Kordia antarctica: one gene and its partner. The protein of the gene in region 1 interacts with the protein of each later gene in a pairwise test. Links are inferred from orthologs where the notes say so. Each region holds a gene or a part of one and is shown in the gene's direction. Other genes may lie near its edges. The genes, in order: pepE and pepT.

Region 1 (10,665 bases):
CAAACACCATAACTACAATTAGCATAATTACAACTATCTCTCCTCCACTAATAAATAATGCCATACTTTGTTCTATTATTCTACAAATATAAACAAGTAAATACTATGTTATAAAAAAACCAGCAATTAAGCTGGTTTTTTATGATTTTATTTTTGATAATACTATTTACTGCTTTATCTTATCGTCTTTAAACTTATTGAACTCCGTATTGCCTTCTTCACGTGGCCATACATTGTTTGAAGTATCAATATCAGCTGTTTCAAGTTTAGGATCTAACTGAATATTTTTGATTTCTTTGCTTGAAGCAATTACAATGGTAGCATTGTTGTCGTTCTTTCTCCAAATTTGAACTGGATATTTTACCGTTTCCTTAGTGCCATCATCATACGTACATTCAACAATAATTGGCATTACCAATCCGCCTGGTTTATTAAATGATACTTCGTAGAAATATTTAGGATTTTCTAAGTTCGCTCTTTCTGCTTCCGTAAAGTTATCCATTAAATATTCTTTTAATGATTCGTTTCCTTCTACATCTAATACTGCTTTTCCTTCGTTTTCTTTTTTGTAATCTTCATCATCTTCAGAAATATAATATACATAATTTTCACTTTCTGTGATACGAGTTCCTACTTGGTATTTTTTAACGCCTTCAATTCCTATGTCAACATAATCAGTTGTGTAAAACCAACCTCTCCAAAACCAGTCTAAATCGATTCCAGAAGCATCTTCCATTGTTCTAAAGAAATCTTCTGGACTTGGGTGTTTGAACATCCAACGTTGTGCGTAAGTTTTGAATGCGTGATCAAATGCTTTTGGTCCCATGATAGTTTCCCTCAAGATATTTAATCCTGTTGCTGGCTTTCCATAAGCGTTTGGTCCTAACTGATGTACATTTTCTGGATTTGACATGATTGGAGACAATCTATTTTGACTTCCTTTCATGTACGGAACAATTTTAGAAGGTTCTCCTCTACGTGAAGGATATTTTCCGCCGTTAGAAACCACAGATTCTGGATGCGCTTTTGCAAAATCTTGTTCTGCTAAGTATTGCATAAAAGTATCCAAACCTTCGTCCATCCAACCCCATTGACGCTCATCAGAGTTTACAATCATAGGGAAAAAGTTGTGTCCTACTTCGTGAATAATTACACTGATCATTCCAAATTTTACACGTTCAGAGTATTTTCCGTCTTCACTTGGACGTCCGTAATTCCAGCAAATCATAGGATATTCCATTCCTTGGTTTTTAGCGTGTACAGAAATTGCTTTGTGATATGGATATGTAAATGTATGATTTGAATATGTTTTTAATGTACTTGCTACAGCTTTCGTAGAATATTCTTCCCAAAGCGGATTTCCCTCTTTTGGATACATGGAAACTGCCATTACTTTTTTACCATTGATATCAACGGCTTGCATGTCCCAAATAAATTTACGCGAAGTTGCAAATGCAAAGTCTCTCACGTTTTCCGCGTAGAATTTCCATGTCTTCTTTTTTGTAGAAAAGTCTTTTTCAGCAGCTTTTGCTTCTGCCTGTGTTACAATGATTACTGGTTTATCGTATGATTCTAGCGCACGCTCATAACGCTTCATCATATCTTTGGTAAACACGTTTTTTCTATTCTGTAATTCGCCTGTTGCATCTAAAATGTGATCTGCAGGAACCGTAATATTTACTTCGTAGTTTCCAAATGGTAACGCAAATTCTCCACTTCCCCAAAACTGAAAATTTTGCCAACCTTCAACATCATTATAAACTGCCATTCTTGGGAAAAACTGAGCAATTACATAAGCGTAATTTCCATCTTTTTCAAAAAATTCATATCCTGAACGACCTCTGTTGGTTACATGATTATTAATATTATACCACCATTTGATGGAGAACGAAATTTTAGCTCCAGCTTTTAACGGTTGTGGCAAGTCAATACGCATCATTGTTTCGTTGATCGTAAATGACATTGGTCTTCCTTTTTCGTTTTTTATATAGTCAATATTAAAACCTCCGTCAAAAGGATCAACTACATAGCTTCCTACAAATTTTGAAGCTCTTTCTAAACGTGGAAAACTCGATCCATTTTTAAGTTTTGCTTGCGAATTTTTAGCGCGAACATTTTGATCAAGTTGAACCCAAAGGTACTCTAAATTGTCAGGGGAATTATTTGTATATGTAATGGTTTCAACACCATACATTTTCTTATTTTTATCATCAAGCTCAATATCTATTTCATAATCAGCCTGTTGCTGATAATATGCTGCTCCTGGCGCACCAGAACCAGTTCTGTACATGTTTGGAGTAGAGAATTCTTGATAGAGTTGTCTAAATTTATTGCTATTGATGTGTCCTTGGGGCTTCTTGTCTTCTTGGCTATCTTGAGCAAAAATAACGTTCGCTCCCATAATTAGAAAAGCGAAGATGTAGAGATGTTTACGTTTCATTTAGGTTTTTAAAATAGGTTTGTATTTTTCAGACCCTAAAAGTAGACATTTTGAATATTTTCTGTTAAAATTTTAACAAACCTTTATCGTTTTCTTTAACCAAAAGTAAACTTTTGCGCCGATCTGCTATTTTTACATGTACTAAATTCTGTTGATCTTCTTCTAATTCGTATAAAATAGTGTTTTCAATTTCGAGTGAATTTACCGCTGCAACACCACTAATCTCTAAGTAACAAATAGTGACATCATCTTCGTATTTTTTTCCGATAAAATCGAATGTTTTCAATTCGCCATTAACCCAAATTTTTAGTTTCTTATTGAGATACTTCTCCATTAACTGTTCTACTTCTTTGGTGTTTTTTTCGGTAGTCAGTTCTTCTTTTAGGTCGTAGCGCATTTCCAGTACTTTTTGAAAATCATCAATAAAGATGCGCGTTGTTATCTGTAAAGCTTTATCTATTTTGCTATGCTCAATGTTAATAACACTTACGTAGAATTTATGCGCTGTTACAAATGATAGTAGCGGAATAGCAACGAACAACACGAGTAGTTTTTGAATTTTCATTGAAGTATATAACTTTTATTTTTGTTGTTACAAAGATATTCAAAAAGCATTCCAAATTGCTCTTTTGTATTTTATTGCTCGATGAATTAGTCTTTTTTCTTGATAGATTCCAAAAACGTTTTACTTTGTTTCACCATAAAATCAATCATTAAAAATTCATTTTTCTCTGAAAAAATATCTTCCGAAGGCAATTGATCATCACAATAATATAAAAACGCGCTAATTTGATCTTTTGGTATGCCTAAATTATTCTCAAAAAACTCATCCTTATAACGATACCGTATTTCATTAAAACTTGTACGCTCATAAATAGCCTTTTCTTTTTCTCTATTTTTTCTTTTTCCTATGATAGAATTCAAAAGCATTCCCACAAGCCCGAGAATATTAGCACCTTGAAAATTTGCTTGCCCAAGCGCTTCATTTTTTACTTGCGAATAACGGTCAGAAGCAAATTGATAATCTTGATACTTAACAATTTGTTCTTCTTGAAAATCTAAAAATTTCTCTTGATTTTCAGGAGTAATCACAACTTCATCTAACTCTTCTACTTTCTCTTTTACCTCAACCACCAACCGATTATTTTTGATAATTTTATCTGTAATTACAATTTCCCTAATTGTATACTGAACAGAAGAAAAAACCAAAATATCATCTTTTTTAGCCAGGATTTCATATTCACCTTTATAATTTGTGCTTGTTCCTTTACTGGTTGTATTATTTACAACATTTACACCAACAACATTGACGTTTCTATAAATTACAGCACCACGTAAAATTTTCCGTTCGCTATCTTGCGCAAGCAATCCTATGGAAATAAAGAGACATACTAAGACTAATTTTTGTTTCATAAATGTTGTATTGTTGGTTAAAAAGTATGGTTGCAAATACGGCATAAAGAAATTAACAATTCTCCTTAAAAAAATGCCAACGTACATTAAAATTTTGTTAAAAACATTTAATCATTACTTTTACGTTTTAGTATACACATTAGCGCGTAAACATTATGAAAAATATCATCATTGCCAGTACATCAACTGTCCACGGAAGTGGCTACTTAGCCTATTTACTTAACAAACTTACTTCGTTTTATAAAGATACGGAAGAAATTCTATTTATTCCATATGCGCGTCCTGGTGGAATTACACATGATGAGTATACAGCTGTCGCTGGAAAAGCCTTTGAAAAGATTGGGAAAACAGTTCGTGGAATTCACGAGTTTGAAAATCCTGTGGAAGCAATTGCAAATGCAAAAGGTGTTTTTACAGGCGGCGGAAACACATTTTTATTAGTTTCTCAATTATATCAACATCAAGTGATGCAACCTTTGCGAGAAGCTATTTTTAACGGAACACCATATTTGGGCACAAGTGCAGGAAGTAATATTTGCGGACTTACCATGCAAACAACGAATGACATGCCAATAATATATCCGCCAAGTTTTAAAACATTAGGCGTTGTCTCATTCAACATAAATCCACATTATTTAGATCCGATTGAAGGTAGCAAACACATGGGAGAAACGCGTGAAACACGAATTAAAGAGTTTCATAAATTTAACACGCTTCCTGTTGTGGGAATACGAGAAGGAAGTTGGATTCGTGTCAAAGGTGAAAAAGTTACCTTAGAAGGCGAACACAGCGCACGGATTTTTGAGTACGAAAAAGATCCGTACGAACTAGAAACTGGTTCGGAAATAGTGTTTATAAAATAAAAAAAGTTGTCTGAAAAGTGTGAATTTCGTCAAACCGAACTTGATTCGGTTTCTCTTAATCATCGATAATCAGTGTTATGAGATTCTGAATCAAGTTCAGAATGACGCCTTTTATAGCTTTTGTGACAACTTCTTTACTTTTTTATTCTTTTTCAATAGTACACGGAAAATCTGTATAATTTGGATCGCAATGATCATAATGTGTTCCTGCTACTCTTCCGCCTCTTGCTTTTGATAAGTCAAATATTGAAACTTTTGTAAATTTCAACTTCTTCTTGAATTCTCTTTTTTTAATACGTTATATAATTTAAGTGATTAAGATGGCTCAATACAAAAATATTTTTCGACTTCTCAGTAGAATTTCCCCATAAAAAAAGCCGATTCAAATGAATCGGCTTTTTTAGAGCGAAAGACCAGGTTCGAACTGGCGACATTCAGCTTGGAAGGCTGACGCTCTACCAACTGAGCTACTTTCGCATAGCGGGTGCAAATATAGAAAAATACAAACACTTTTTCCTAATGTTTTTTTAGATTTTTTTCAAAAAATGATAGCCGAGCGCGTTAAATCCTTGATTATAATAGAACTTATGTGACGGAAAATTTTGCACATACGTATTCAATTCAATCGTAGTCACACCTTTTTCTTTCCCGTAGACTTCAATCCATTCAAATAATTGCTTCCCAATTCCTTTACTTCTGTACGCTTCATCAATATACACATGATCTGGTTCAAAGCTTTTTCCGCAATAATGCCGCGTTGTGCTCCACAAACCAAAACAACCAATCAATTGTTCGCTATCGTAAATTCCAAATGCTTCATAATGCTGTGTCAACATTTCGGCAAAACGAGCTTTTAGTAAATCCATCGGAACTTTTTGTTCGTTCATAATATCCAAATATGGTAAAATGATTTCCGCTTCTTCGCCTTTGAGTAATTTAAAAGTAACTTGCATTTTGTACTAATTTTATTCAAAATTAATTTATTTCTGTAAAACTCAACTCCAAAATTAATTATACTTTTGAATATTTAGATTAAATATTGTCATTATGCAAAACAACAATTTTACCATTAAAGAAATTCCTGCGACAACTGCATACGACGTTCGCCATCCTGTATTGCGTGAAGGAAAACCGTTAGATTCTTGCCATTTTGATGGAGATAATTTACCAACCACTTTTCACTTAGGATATTACACAAATGAACAATTAGTTGGCGTAGTTACGTTGTTAGAAAAAGAGCATGCAGAATTAACCGTTGAAAAGGCGTTTCAATTGCGTGGAATGGCAGTGTTGACCAATTTTCAAAAAAGAGGAATTGGTGATGCGTTGGTAAAAAAATCTGAAGAAATGATTCTCGCTCGTGGCGGAACATTTATTTGGATGAATGCACGTGAGATTGCGGTTCGTTTCTATGAAAAATTAGGCTATAAAAAACATGGCAATCCATTTTCTATTCCAAAAATTGGCCTGCATTTTGTAATGATTAAAATGTTATAACTAAAAATAGGAATTCTATTATGAAAAAAATTATTTTTCTCTTGCTTACGAGTACAAGTTTATTCGCGCAGCAAACTGAAATCACTTTTAAGAAAGATTTCGATTCGCCTGAAATTTTTCTGCAACTTCCTGAATTTAAAAACATCAACGTAAGAGATGTAGCGATTTCTCCAACGAATGATGAAATTTTCTTCACCTTAGATGCGCCAAAAAGTGCATTTAGAACCATTTTAACTTCCAAGAAGGTAAACGGTAAATGGACAGCTTTTGCAATTGCTTCTTTCTCCGGAAAATATCATGATATTGAGCCTGCTTTTTCTCCAGATGGAACACAGTTATTTTTCGCGTCTAAACGTCCAATAGGAACAGAAACTTCTCTGAAAAAAGACTACGATTTATGGGTTGTAACCAAAGAAAATGGCGAATGGAAAAACCCAACTCGATTGCCAGAAACCATCAATTCAGACAAAAACGAATATTATCCTTCAATTGCCAATAACGGAACGCTGTATTTTACCGCTGAACGCGATGATGCAAAAGGAAAAGAAGACATTTACAAAAGTGAATTTAAAAACGGAACGTATCAAACACCTGAAAGTTTAGGTGAAGGCGTAAATACAAAAACATATGAATACAATGCATATGTGAGTCCTGATGAATCGTTTATCATTTTTGGTTCGTACGGACGAAAAGGAAGTCTAGGAAAAGGCGATTTATACATTAGTTTTAACAAAAATAATACGTGGCAAGAAGCTGTTCATTTAGGAAAATTAATTAATTCCGATCAAATAGATTATTGTCCGTTTGTTTCTTTTGACAAGAAATATTTCTTCTTTACAAGTGAAAAAAGCACGATTCAGACTTCGTATGATACTTTATCAATAGAAGCCTTAAAAAAAGTTATCAATACAGGAAGTAATGGAACTTCAAAAATTTACTATCTTCCGTTTGAAAAATTACTAAAATCAATTCGACTTGAATAGATCAAACTTCATGAAGCTTTTCGGACTTGGAACTGTTGCACTTTATAGTTTCCCAAGCATGGCTTTTAATACACAAAAATCAGACACATTGGAACTTATCGGAAAAGGAAATCCAACCGTATTTGGCAACGGGTTTTCCTTGCGAAAAGAAGCCTATGATGCGTTTGTAAAAATGACCGCTGCCGCTGCAAAAGACGGAATTGAGATTCATCCAGTTTCAAGCTATCGGAATTACGCACATCAAAACCGAATTTGGGAACGCAAGTACAAACGGTTTACAAAGCAAGGTTTATCGCCTATAAAAGCAATTGAAAAAATTATAGCATATTCTACGATTCCAGGAACTTCCAGACATCATTGGGCAACCGATATTGATATTATTGACAAAAGCGCTTCGTATAGTGGCGATGTGTTAGTTCCTGAAAAATTTCACGGCGACGGACCATTTTGCAAACTTCGCGAATGGTTGGAAACGAATGCAAATACGTATGATTTTTATATTGTATATACTGATGATGCACATAGAAAAGGTTTTGAGTACGAACCTTGGCATTATAGTTACGCGCCATTATCAAAACCGATGTTAAAGGAATATCGCAAGTTAGATATTAAAAAAATGTTGCAAGCTGAAAAATTAATGGGAAGTGAGCATTTCGACGAAAATTTTATCAATTCATATATAAAAGAGAACATTTTGGATATTAATCCTGAACTTTTGTAACAATAACAATTCAATCTAAGAATTACTAAATGTTTATTGAATGTTTTTCTTTTTCCGCAGTATAGAAAAGGTTTTGCGTTAAGAATTTTCGAATCCTTGGAGAAAATTTAGCAAAAGTTTTTCGGTTTTAGTTTTCCAAAGAGAAAACTAAAAATACCTCTGGAAAAAGCGCATTTTCTTTTGTTGATGCCTGTACTGAACTTGATTCAGTATCTATTGTGCGAGCAAAGAAAATGAAAATCTAAGCCTAAAAATGATGTATTTTAGTTACTAATTTACTTAGGAAGTCTAAGTTTGTATTTTGAAATTATTACAACAGATACATTTTATCACAGCATTTTTGTATTTTTAAAACATAAAGAAATAGCATGAGAGGAAATAAATTAAAAATTCGATTGTTGATTGGACTAGCAATTGTAGCATTTGCTTTTTTTAAGAAATGTGGCAGTCAAGAACGAAATGAATATACAAATCGTGTACAAACGATCAATATGACTACGGATGAAGAAATTAAACTAGGTTTTGCAAACCGTGATGCGATGGCGCAACAACATGGCGGTTTGTACCCTGATGCTGGCGCGCAAGCACGTGTTGATATGATTGGAGAAAAGTTAGTGAACATGAGTATGGCAAAACAATCTGACTACAAATTTGAATTTCATTTGCTTGCCGATACCAGAGCTATTAACGCTTTTGCATTGCCTGGCGGGCAAATTTTTATTACGCATGCTTTATATAGTAAACTCGATGACAACCAACTAGCAGGTGTTTTGGGTCATGAAATTGGACATGTTTTGGGAAGACATTCCGCAGAACGTATTGCTGAAACTGATTTTTGGAAAACGATTTCAACTGGCGCTAATGTTGGTGCTGATATGGGAAATTTGGTTGGTGGCTACGCACAAAACACTTTATTACAAAATGGTCGTGAAGACGAATTGGAAAGTGACGATTTAGGTGTTTTATTGATGATAAATTCTGGCTACGATCCAAAAGCAATGATTGATGTGATGAAAATTTTAAAATCTGCCGCAGGACCAAATAGAGTTCCAGAGTTTCAAAGCACGCATCCAGATCCAGAAAATAGAATTGCTAAGATTAAGGAAGCGATTGCTAAGTATAAGCAGTAGGTTTTTGGGTTTGAAATGCTAAATGTTGAATTTTAAATTTTAAATGTGAAAGTGCCTAATTTTCAGCTTTTGGCTATTTGTCTTTAGCTTTTGCCTCTTAATCCTGTGGAACGTCATTGCGAAAGTTTTAGAAAAACTTGAAGCAATCTGTTTCTCTACATCCAGTATTTGGTCTTTGGTCTTTGGTCTTTGGTCTTTGGTCTTTGGTCTTTGGTCTTTGGTCTTTGGTCTTTGGTCTTAAAATAAATATTTTTTAAATTTATAATTCAACATTCATAATTTAAAATTATTAAACCTCCAACACTACCATCATGACGGTAAAACAGTAACGTTTCTCTTTTTTTTATTTATATCTTGTTGATTATTATTAACTTAATTATACAACCATGAAAAAAAAGACGAATTACTTACAATTAAACAAGAAACAAATTAGTATTTTAAATCAATCATCGGTAACTGGCGGAAGAGGTCATTCGAGTCAGTGTCCAGTTGTAACCGTACAAATCACACGATGCTACGGAGCCAATCAATGTCAGAAATGGCCTAGTCAAGATTAATATTAAAATACTGCATAAAAAAAAAGCCGTTTCCTTCCAGAAACGGCTTTTTTATAGGTAATCTTGCATTCTTATTTTGAAGCTGCTGTCAATACTTTTTTAACGTCTGTTGCTTTTGATTGTTCTGCGTAATCAATAGCAGTATGTCCGTCTTTATCTTTTGTATCAAATTTCGCACCACTTTTCAATAATAAAGAAGCTATTTTAGTTCTGTTGTAACGTGCTGCATACATTAATGGTGTTTTTCCGTTAGATGTTTTGTTTACGTTTTCTCCGAATTCGATCATTTTTTTAACTGTATCAAAATCGCCTTTTGCAATTGCAATACAAAATGAATTTACCTTGACTACTTTTGTTATCGTAATTTCAGATGTGTTCGTAGTTTCGTTGTTTCCTTCAGTTGCGTTTGCCGTTGTGAATGAAGCTCCTACTATAAGAGCGATCATAAAAATTGTTTTTTTCATACTAATTGATGTTTTTTAATTGATGATTGATATTTTTTGATTTTTGTAATTTGATTACACCTAAGAGACGACGCTACACAAAAAACGTTGCACGCTTTTTTCATTTATAACACTTTCTTAACTATTCAGCCATAAATCTGTTAAAGCCATCTTAAAAAATAGAAAAGTGTTAACAGTTTATATAGAAAATTTTAAGAAGTCGTTAGTATTGTATTTTTAGTGTTTCTACGAAAAAAGCAGTGTTTTATTATGAATATGATAAACCTTTGGTAAAAAGATTGGTTTTTAAGGTTCAGGTTGTTATTATGTAATGAAATACGCTTATTTTTATTTTTTTAAATCAATTTATCTCGAATGAATAAGAAAGTTATTTTAATGATTTTGGATGGATGGGGAAAATCGCCCAATCCAAAAGTTTCTGCTATTGCCAACGCAAATGTTCCATTTATCGACAGTTTATATACCAAATACCCGAACGCCAATTTGCTAACTGACGGAATGAATGTTGGTTTGCCAGAAGGTCAAATGGGAAACAGCGAAGTTGGACATATGAATTTAGGCGCAGGACGTATTGTGTATCAAGATTTAGCCAAAATC
Region 2 (10,829 bases), 3.5 Mb from region 1 along the record:
TTATTTGGAATATGTGTTTCGATGCTACTGTAAATACCACTTTGATCTGGAGCAAGGAATACTACTTTACTGCCTTCTTCCCAATTTTCGGTAATTGCATAAGAGCCTTCAAAGAATACGCTGACCCAGTCGCGATAGGAACGCTCGTTCCAGAGTGCTTTCCATATCTTGGTTTTCTCTGCCTTAATATCTATTGAAAATTGTAATCTATTAATCATTGAAATGTGTTTGTTGTTTATTTCACCAGCAATTTATATGCGATTTATAAATTAAAGCCAACGATGTGTATGGAAAGTTACGAGTTTAATATTTGGCAGTAGCGCAAAAGTGATACGTTTTATAAATGATTATGAGTATATTTTAATGTTCTGTTGGTAGTGTTTATATAAGCGTCACAAAAATCTGACCAAGTAAAAAAGTCTATGTATTTGTAATTAACTTTATCTTTTATCCAAGTTCCACTTCTTGCTTCGGCAGTTAAGGAATCAAGTATTATTTTGTGTTCTTTGCTGATTTTATCATTGGGAAACGGTTTAGATTTACCATCAAATCTCCTTAACTCATTGAAAAATGGTGAACTTTCAATTTGATCAATAAGTTCTTCAAATTCTTCTTTTTCAAATTTTAATGTAACAATTTGGGTATAATCACTTTCAAACCCATTATGCGAAATATCATCATCTTGGATTACTTCAATATTTACAGGTAGCTTAATAAACAATTCTTTTTCAATTGATTTCAATCTAGCTTCTTGATTACTGCAACCAAACAGAAAGAATCCTATAATCATGAATGTTGATATATGTAGTACTCTAATCATTGTTTATAATGCATATATCTTAAACTACAATTCTTGTAAAATTCGCTTGTTAATCTCTTTAATCAATTTTGGACCTTCATAAATAAATCCTGTGTAGAGTTGAACTAAATCTGCACCAGCTTCTAGTTTTTCTAATGCATCTTCTGCTGAGTGAATTCCTCCAACGCCAATGATTGGAAACGCTTTGTTGCTTTTTTCTGCTAGAAATCGAATCACTTCCGTAGAACGATTTGTGAGTGGTTTTCCACTTAATCCGCCCATTTCACCTTTGGCTTCCGATTGCAAACCTTCACGCGAAATTGTTGTGTTTGTAGCAATTACGCCAGCAATTTTAGTTTCCGCAATAATTTCTATGATATCTTCCAGTTGTTCGTTGGTTAAATCGGGTGCAATTTTTAGTAGAATTGGCTTCGGAGCATCTTTCGCATTGTTCATCGTTTGCAAGGTTGTCAGTAACTTTGTCAACGGTTCTTTGTCTTGCAACGCACGTAAATTTGGAGTATTGGGCGAACTTACATTTACTACAAAGTAATCTACATGCGGAAATAACGCTTCAAAACAAATTTTGTAATCTTCAACAGCACTTTCGTTTGGCGTGGTTTTATTCTTCCCGATGTTTCCACCAATTAATACACCTTTGTTTTTCTTTAAACGTGTCACAGCTTCATGAACGCCACCATTGTTGAATCCCATTCGGTTTATAATTGCTTCATCTTGCTTTAAGCGAAACAACCGTTTTTTAGGGTTTCCAATTTGTGGTTTTGGCGTCAACGTTCCTATTTCAATAAAACCAAAACCAAAGTTTGAGAGCTCATTGTAGAGTTTGGCATCTTTATCAAATCCGGCAGCTAAACCCACAGGATTTTTAAAGGTTAATCCAAAAACAGTTCGTTCTAAACGTTTGTCATTCACAACATACATTCCTCTGAAAAGACTTCTCATGAAAGGAATTTTAGAAAGTGTTCTAATTAATGAAAAGGTAAAGTGATGTACTTTTTCAGGATCAAAAAGAAACAGTATAGGTTTTACGAGGAATTGGTACATGTTGTATTGTTTGTGCAAAAATAATGTAATTTATAGAAGTGAAATCTTTTCAAGTATTATTTTATTTTAGTTTTGTCCGATAAAAGATATAAGACCGCTACGCTTCTAGAGTCTAGAACAAAGACTTTGTGCTAACTATTTGATTTTTATTTTCGTTTTCTTTGCTCGCACAAAGAAAAGAAACAAAAGAAAGTGCGCTTTTCCAGAGGTATTTTTAGTTTTTCTTTTTGAAAAAAACTAAAACCGCATGAATTTTTCTAAATTTTCTCCAAGGATTCGAAAATTCTTAACGAAAAATCCCTGCTATACTGCGGAAAAGACAAAAAAACACTCTGAAACTTTATATCAAACTCAGGTTAAATAATTTTATTTAAAACATGTTCTTTTTCAAATCGCCAACAAATTCTTGATATTTCTATTTTAAAAAAAACAAAAAAAGACTCCAAATTATGGAGCCTTTTTAATAATTTTAAAGTGTATTGTATTTTATAAAGATAAACTTAATCTTGCAAAAACGTGTCTTCCGTTTGTTCCAAATTGTGTAGAACGTCTAGAATACAAGAATCTTCCGCTTGATTGAAAAGCTGGATCAGATTGATCTGGATATACATCTAATAAGTTGTTTGCTCCCAACGTTAGTTTTAGGCTTTCGCTTACGCTGTATCCAAAACTTAAGTCTGTAACAATTTTACCAGCATAGATTCTTTCTACAGTAGGATCCGTATTGTTTGTAGCTTCTTCTACTTCACCGAAGTAACTGTTTCTTAAAAAGATGTTCCACTTATCTCCTATTTTAAGGTTGTGCGATAAGTTTCCTTTCGTTCTTGGAACTGCTGCTTCTAAATACAATCTGCTTGTGTTATCAAAATATGTATCCGATAATCCTGCATTTGATATTGCAGTCGGAACTTTTACTTCTTCAACAGTCGTTTTTGATAATGTAAATGATAATGTGTTTGTCAGTTTTAAATTGTCTGACAACGTTGCTTTATGATCTACAACAATATCAATACCTTTTGTTTGTGTATCCACAGAGTTTGCAAAGAATGCCGCTTGACTTGCATTTGCTTGCGCGAATAAACTTGCTAGTTCTGCATTTCCATTCGCGTCAAACTGACCTGTTAAGATAGCTCTGTCATCAATGTTTATTAGATAACCATCTATTGTTAACTTTAAATTTGCGTTTGGAATTTTAGCAGTAAATCCTAACGTAAATCCAGTAGAAGTTTCTTCTTTTAATTCCTCAATTCCTAATAATCGTGCAACACGAGATGTGTTTGAGAAAATTCCAACTTCATTAGGAACTCCGTTTACGAATAATGTAGACGTTGAGTTGTAATGAATTTGGTGTAATGAAGGTGCTCTAAATCCTGTTTGAAATCCTGCTCTAATATTTATATTGTCAGTTGCTTTCAATCTAGTAGCTAATTTGAAATTTACTGTACTTCCAAAATCTGAAAAGTCTTCAAAACGAATTGCTGCTGCAACCATAAAAGATTCCGTAAAATCTGCTTCTACATCAATGTATCCAGCAATAGAGTTTCTGAATGCATTTACTTCATTTTCTGGCTTGAATCCAGGAAATACTTGAATTCCTCCTGGTCTACTACTACCAAAGAAATCTGTTGGCACTACTGAGTTTGGATCTGTAGGATCATGAATGTTTCCTAATGTATTGTATTGTGCATATGAGTTTTCTTCTCCAGCGACAATTGCGTAGTTTTCTACTCTGTATTCTGCTCCAAAAGCGACGTTGAATCCAGCGAAAATGTCTTCATAATATTTATTAAGATCCACATTACTTGTGTTTTCACTGTAATTGAATCCTCCTGCATCTGCTTCAAATGGTGTTGAGTTTGCTAAAGATGCATTGTTAGAGTTACTAATTCTGTATAAGAATGAATTCTTTCCAAAGTTATTGCTAAAATCTACATTCCAGTCTCCTAATTTTCCTCTAATTCCAACTGCAATTGCTTTGTCAGTTATGTTTGAATTAATTTCTGGTAAGAAACCATTTATATAAGCTGGCGTGTACGCTCTACTTTGATATGGCAATCTGTAGAATCCTGCCGCATTTCCATTTTTGTATCCAATACCTCCAAAAGCATAGAAGTCTAAATCTTCTCCTAAAGGAATTTCCATGTTTCCAAAAAACTGTGCGCCTCTAAGTTCAGATTGTCCAACTCTCATATTATAATCACTACGTTGTTGTCCTCTAGCAGCTAATTCACTGTCTGTTACATCAGCACCTAATATGGTTCTAAGTTCTGCTTGTGTTTCCGATCCTGTTAAGGTAATTCCGGCAGCACCCGCAAAGTTAAAAATATCAGTAAAGTCATTATCTAATAATAAAGAAGTATCATAACCTGCAGCATCAGCAACTCTTTCAATAGAGTTATACGCATTGAATATTTGTCCTTGCCATTCTTGCATTCTATTCGTTGCACCTCTAAAATTGAAGTTTCCAGTAAAGTTAATAAATCCACCTTCGTCTCCAATTGGAAGCCCATAGTTTACACCAACATTCACTTTTTCTCCATCAATATTCTCATCTGGTCCGCTTTCGCTTGTAAAATTAGCTCCAGCAGTTAAACTTAATTGAAGTTTGTTAGTGTCTTTCTTTAAAACGATATTGATCACTCCTGCAATGGCATCAGAACCATATTGTGCAGCAGCTCCATCTCTTAAAATTTCAATTCTATCAATTGCATTAGATGGTATTGAGGATAAATCGGTACCAACACTACCTCTACCAAATGTACCATTTACATTTACTAAAGCCGTTTTGTGTCTTCTTTTTCCATTGATTAAAACCAATACTTGGTCTGGTCCTAAACCTCTTAATGATGCAGGCGCAATGTGGTCTGTTCCATCAGAAATAGATTGTGGATTCGATGAAAAAGAAGGTGCCGCATAGTTTAGAATTTCTGTAACAGTAATTTGTGGCGATCTTTCTTTTAATTCATTAACATCCAATATATCTACTGGTACAGCTGTGTCAGTCGCTGTTCTGTTAGCATTACGAGATCCAATAAGTACAACTTCATCAAGACCAAGTCCTGATACCATTGTTACATTAACTGTGTTTCCGTTTACGGTTACTTCCTGAGTTTCATAACCAACATAGGAGAATACTAAAATAGCTCCTTGTTTAGCGTCAATTTTGTAATTTCCATCAAAATCAGAAATTGCACCTTTGGTAGTTCCTTTGACTACAATAGAAACTCCTAGCAACGGAGTTGAAGTGTCATCTGTCACTGTTCCAGCGACTTGAGCATAAGAAAATGTTGAAAACAAGAGTGTTGTCAACATCAAAATGAAGTAATTTTTTATCATATTATTGGTTTTTATAGTTCTGGGAATTTAACTTATTTTTTCTTAACAAAGACAAAAAATGAAATTTTATCTTAAACTATTGTTAAATTGATATCAATTTCGCCTATTTCGTTCATTATAATAAAAATAATAGCCCAACACTTTATGAATATTGAGAAATCAATTACTTTTGAAGAAAAAGAGCACATATGCAACATATTATAGATAGATTTATTAGTTATGTAACGATTGACACAGAATCTGATGAAACTTCAGAAACGACACCAAGTACAGCAAAACAATGGGATTTAGCGAATTTATTAGTAGATGAATTAAATAAAATTGGACTCTCCGAAGTAACTATTGACGATAACGCTTACATTATGGCAACCTTGCCTAGTAATGTAGCGCATGAAGTTCCTACGATTGGTTTTGTGTCACATATTGATACTTCTCCAGATTTTACTGGCGCAAATGTAAAACCGCAAATTGTGCATAATTATGACGGAAAAGATATCGTTTTAAATGCTGAACAGAATATTGTGCTTTCGCCTGATTATTTTGAAGATTTATTATTATATAAAGGACAAACCTTAATTACTACTGACGGAACAACGTTGCTTGGCGCAGATGATAAAGCTGGAGTTTGCGAAATTGTTTCTGCAATGGAATACCTCATCAATCATCCAGAAATAAAACATGGAAAAATTCGTATTGGCTTTACGCCAGATGAAGAAATTGGTCGTGGCGCACACAAGTTTGATGTAGCAAAGTTTGGTGCAGATTGGGCGTATACAATGGACGGAAGCGAAATTGGCGAGTTGGAATATGAAAATTTTAATGCAGCAAGCGCAAAAATTGCTATTAAAGGTAAAATCGTTCATCCAGGATATGCCAAAGGAAAAATGATCAATTCTATTTTAATTGCGAATGAAATTATGAATGCATTGCCGCCACATGATGTTCCGCAAGAAACTTCGGGTCGTGAAGGATTTTATCATTTGCATACTATAAAAGGTAGTGTGGAAGAAGCTTCGTTGGAATATATTGTGAGAGATCATGACAAAGATAAGTTTGAAGCACGAAAAGAGTTAATTGGCAAGATTGCCGAAGATATTAACAGTCGGTATACATACGATCCTGTAACATTGGTTATGAAAGATCAATATTACAATATGAAAGAAAAGGTTGAACCTGTTTTTCACATTGTAGATATTGCTGAAGAAGCTATGAAAGCAGTAGGAATTACACCAATTATCAAACCAATTCGTGGAGGAACTGACGGTTCGCAGTTATCATTTATGGGTTTACCGTGTCCAAATATTTTTGCTGGCGGACATAATTTTCACGGACGTTATGAATATGTTCCGGTAGAAAGTATATTAAGTGCTATTGAAGTGATTGTGAAAATTACGGAATTGACTGCTGAGAAGTATAAAAAGTAATTTTCATGAAAAAATACGCTTCCGCAGAAGAATACATTGCTAGTTTCCCTGAATGGGCAGCTAAACTGCATGTATTGCGAAATATTGTGCTGAAAAATTCTGCTGTTAAAGAAACGATCAAATGGAATATTCCTGTGTTTACAGTTGATGGAAAGAATATTTTAGGTTTGAGTGCTTTTAAATCGCATGTTGGATTATGGTTTTACCAAGGTGCTTTATTGAAAGATGAAGCAAACCTTTTGGTAAATGCGCAAGAAGGAAAAACACAAGCCATGCGACATTGGAAATTTACAGTAGCTGATATAATTCCAGAAGATTTAGTGAAAGTTTATATTGACGAAGCTGTACAATATCAAATAGATGGAAAAACAGTTGTCATGAAAAAAGATACTTCGATTGTGATTTCTAACGAATTGAAAGTTGCTTTTGAAGCGGACAAAAAGTTAGAAACTGCTTTTGAAAAATTATCAAATTACAAACAAAAAGAATACGCTGAATATATAAGTACTGCAAAAAGAGTTGCGACTAAAGAAAGTAGACTCAAAAAAATAATTCCTATGATTTTGGAGGGTAAAGGTTTGAATGATTCATATCGATAATTGACTTTTAAAATTTTATAAAAACAAAAAAGCATCGTTTTCACGATGCTTTTTTTATGCTATAAAAGCTTGTATTATTTTTTTGCAGGAAGCGTATTGATTTTTACGGATGCTTCCGCAGAAAGTGCAGCGCGTTCAAATTTAATTTTCCCTGCTAAAGTTTCAATAATGCAAGTGTTGTCTTTATCATTAAGCTCAACAATTTTTCCATGTATTCCACTTTTGGTAATCACACGATCACCTTTTTTGATGGATACCATGAAATTCTTTTCTTTTTTTTGTCGTTTAATGCTTGGTGCTAGTATAAAAAAGTATACTACAACAACCATTAATAATAACGGTATAAATTGACTTAACTCTCCCATTAATATTTATTGATGATTGTGTCCTTCGTGCCCTGCTTGAGTTGAACCCGTTTTTACTTCAGTTCCATTTTTTGCACCAGCAGCTTTTTGAGCTTCTTGTTGTGCTTTCATTCTAGCATCTCTTTCTACTTTTGCTTTTGCTCTTTTAGCTTCTAACTCTGGGCTAGGCGTTGCAAATGCTTTGATATTAACACGTGCTGAACCTGTTTCAGTGTTAGCCGTTACCGTAACAGTATTTGTTTTAAGGTTTGGCTTGTTTGTAGAGTTGTACTTTACTGTAAACTGTCCTTCAGCTCCTGGTGCGATAGGTTGTTTTGGCCAATCGTTAGGAACAGTACATCCACAACTTCCTTTAATTCCTGAAATTAATAAAGGTGCAGTTCCAGTGTTTGTAAACTTAAAAGTAGTTTCCACTTGGTCACCTTCATTGATAGTTCCAAAGTCATGCTCTGTTTTTTCAAATGTCATTGCTGCAAAGTTTTTTGCTACTGCATCTCTTTGTGCTGCTTGTGCAACATTTTCGCTATTTACTTTTTTTGTTGCATCGTCTTTACATGATGTGAATAAGACAAGCGACATAGCTCCTAATAATAAAAATCCTTTTCTGATCATAGTACTTAAAATTTTGAATGGTAAATTTAATAATTGTTTTCGTTACATCAAACCGCGACCGATTTTATTTAACTTATTTTCTTTTTTATACTCTTTAATTAATTTGTCTAAAATTCCGTTTACAAACATACTACTTTTCGACGTAGAATATTCTTTTGCGAGCTCAATATATTCATTTATCGTGACTTTTGCAGGGATTGAAGGAAATTTTAAGAATTCGCAAATCGCCATTTTAAGCAAAATTAAATCTAAATTGGCAATTCTATCTTTATCCCAATTAGGTGTTTTTCCTTGAATTTCAGTCGTTAACATATCATCATTTAAGACTGTTTTCGTAAATAAATCCTTCACAAACTCCCTATCTTCATCATCTTTATACAATTCAGGAAGAAAAATTCGCTCTTTTCCGGGCTTGCATTGTTTGATCGATTTCAAAATCAAAGTGTTGACAACTGGCAAATCATCAAGCCATGTTAATTTTTGATCTTCAAAATATTCGTATAATTTTTCATTTGGCGCAATTACCTCTGAGAACAATTTAGCTAAAAACGCACGATCATCGGCATATGTAGTTTCTTCAGAAGCCATATATTCTTTATATACGTCGCTCGCTAACATTGCATCAAATATTACACGGATATATTCGCCGTTCAATTCCCAATCGTTTAATTTACGATTCTGAATAGCAGTTTTTAAATTTACATTGTGAACTAAATGTTGAATAATAGCGTTTTGAATAAACTTCTTATTTGGATTTTTTTCCGCAGAAGTTGCTAAATATTTCTTTTGAGAAAGCGCCAATTGTTTTTGTGCCAACTCATTTAGTTTAACAAATAAGTCTAGTGTCAGCATATGTAAATCATGCATATTCGCTATACTCATATTGATAAACTTCAATTCTTTATCAACTTGGTCACTCTGTGACTGTGATAATGCATAAATGGATTGCATTACTTTAACTCGAATATGTCTTCTTGTTAGCATCTAAATAAGAACTTTAATTTTTGAAAATGAAAGGCAAAAAGATCAACTCCTTTCGCCCCGCAAAAATATAATTATTTTAAAAGAATGCTACTATTTATTCGCTTCTTTTTTTCTAGTTTCAATTCTATCCAATGCAATGCTCAAAGCAGCGTTGTGTGTGGTGGAATTATTTTCTTCTGAATGTTTAAATATTTCCAAAGTAGTATTGTAAATATTTTCTGTTTTACGCATGATTTCCGCCTTGCCATATCCTTCCAATTCAGCGTAAACATTGATAATTCCGCCAGCGTTGATTAAGAAATCTGGTGCGTATGCAATTCCTCTATCTTTTAATAGTGCTCCGTGTTTTACTTCGTCTTGCAACTGATTGTTTGCAGCTCCGGCAATTACGTGTGCTTTCAATTTATAAATACTACTATCATTTATAGTAGCTCCTAAAGCACATGGTGCATACACATCCATTTCTTCCGCATAAATATCTTTACCTCTGTAAATTTTTGCTCCGTAGGTTTTGCTTACGGCTTGCAAACGTTCTTCATTAATGTCAGCGATAATTACTTTTGCGCCTTCATTTGATAAATGGGCAACCAATGCTTCTCCAACATGTCCAATTCCTTGTACATATACTACTTTATCTTCTAAAACATCGGAACCAAATTTATATTTCGCAGCAGCTTTCATTCCCATAAAAACGCCGTATGCTGTAATTGGTGATGGATTTCCTGCGCCACCTTTAGATTCTGAAATTCCAGTTACGTATGGTGTTACTTCTCTTACGATGTCCATATCAGCGGTTTCCATTCCAACATCTTCAGCTGTGATATAGCGTCCGCTTAATGAATTTACAAACTCACCAAACTTTCGCATTAATGCGGGTGTTTTTTGTGTTTTTGCATTTCCAATAATTACGGCTTTTCCTCCACCAAGATTCAATCCAGTAATGGCGGCTTTAAAAGTCATTCCGCGTGATAAGCGAAGCGCATCATTTAAAGCTTCCCATTCATTATTATATTGCCACATTCTAGTTCCGCCTAAAGCAGGTCCTAAAACTGTGTTGTGGATTCCTATAATTGCTTTTAATCCTGTATCTTTGTCGTTACAAAAAACAACTTGTTCGTGGTTATCAAAAGACAGTTGCCCAAAGACTGGATCTACCTTATGTAATTCGTTAGTATTTATGATGTCTGAAACCATATGTGTTGTGTTAATTTTTATAGTATATACAAAATAGTAACTGTAAAAATAGTAATAATTCAAAATTATGCAACAAACTTGTTGTTAAAATGAAGATTATTCAATAAAAATTTTAAAAAACGTTTGCGAATTTTAGCTGATGAAAGAATTAAAGTATTTAAATAAATATTTCCAAAAATACAAAGGAAAACTACTTTTAGGAATATTAATTACCGTGATAGCGCAGGTTTTTTCTTTGTTTGCGCCAAAACTTATCGGAAATTCGTTAACGACTGTTCAACAATACATTGATAGTGAAATTACGGATTTAACTATCGTGAAAGATGCACTTTTTACAAACATCTTAATTATAGTTGGAGCTTCTATCCTAGCCGCTTTTTTCACATTTTTAATGCGTCAGACGATTATCAATATTTCTAGATATGTGGAATATGACTTAAAAAATGAAGTC

Evidence for each region.
Region 2: the proteins of pepE (region 1) and pepT interact in binary tests that used the Escherichia coli proteins (3 or more experiments, as listed by UniProt). The link is inferred for Kordia antarctica from one-to-one orthologs.

What each region holds. Positions count from the first base shown.
Region 1 is NZ_CP019288.1:4,572,427-4,583,091, reverse strand. Bases 3,037-5,862 are described here. They hold pepE (dipeptidase PepE), read left to right. Parts: upstream 3,037-4,008; coding sequence 4,009-4,716; downstream 4,717-5,862. Other genes in these bases: IMCC3317_RS19210 (GNAT family N-acetyltransferase), read left to right, coding at 5,764-5,862; IMCC3317_RS19215 (GNAT family N-acetyltransferase), read right to left, coding at 5,244-5,669; IMCC3317_RS23805 (hypothetical protein), read right to left, coding at 4,859-4,984; IMCC3317_RS19230 (carboxypeptidase-like regulatory domain-containing protein), read right to left, coding at 3,092-3,853. Outside these bases: IMCC3317_RS19245 (Sec-independent protein translocase subunit TatA/TatB), read right to left, coding at 1-64; IMCC3317_RS19240 (M1 family metallopeptidase), read right to left, coding at 167-2,440; IMCC3317_RS19235 (DUF6702 family protein), read right to left, coding at 2,505-3,005; more of IMCC3317_RS19210, read left to right, coding at 5,863-6,213; IMCC3317_RS19205 (TolB family protein), read left to right, coding at 6,234-7,196; IMCC3317_RS19200 (M15 family metallopeptidase), read left to right, coding at 7,189-7,917; IMCC3317_RS19195 (M48 family metalloprotease), read left to right, coding at 8,286-9,047; IMCC3317_RS19190 (hypothetical protein), read left to right, coding at 9,434-9,604; IMCC3317_RS19185 (ankyrin repeat domain-containing protein), read right to left, coding at 9,676-10,068; gpmI (2,3-bisphosphoglycerate-independent phosphoglycerate mutase), read left to right, coding at 10,423-10,665. UniProt on the Escherichia coli protein: Hydrolyzes dipeptides containing N-terminal aspartate residues. May play a role in allowing the cell to use peptide aspartate to spare carbon otherwise required for the synthesis of the aspartate family of amino acids.
Region 2 is NZ_CP019288.1:1,102,351-1,113,179, forward strand. What follows is about bases 4,517-7,506. They hold pepT (peptidase T), read left to right. Parts: upstream 4,517-5,388; coding sequence 5,389-6,624; downstream 6,625-7,506. Other genes in these bases: IMCC3317_RS04315 (TonB-dependent receptor), read right to left, coding at 4,517-5,200; IMCC3317_RS04325 (YdeI/OmpD-associated family protein), read left to right, coding at 6,630-7,223; yajC (preprotein translocase subunit YajC), read right to left, coding at 7,298-7,506. In the rest of the region: IMCC3317_RS04300 (hypothetical protein), read right to left, coding at 1-218; IMCC3317_RS04305 (hypothetical protein), read right to left, coding at 338-820; IMCC3317_RS04310 (quinone-dependent dihydroorotate dehydrogenase), read right to left, coding at 845-1,864; more of IMCC3317_RS04315, read right to left, coding at 2,351-4,516; more of yajC, read right to left, coding at 7,507-7,588; IMCC3317_RS04335 (DUF1573 domain-containing protein), read right to left, coding at 7,595-8,200; transcription antitermination factor NusB, read right to left, coding at 8,243-9,184; IMCC3317_RS04345 (Glu/Leu/Phe/Val family dehydrogenase), read right to left, coding at 9,275-10,378; IMCC3317_RS04350 (ABC transporter ATP-binding protein), read left to right, coding at 10,518-10,829. UniProt on the Escherichia coli protein: Cleaves the N-terminal amino acid of tripeptides.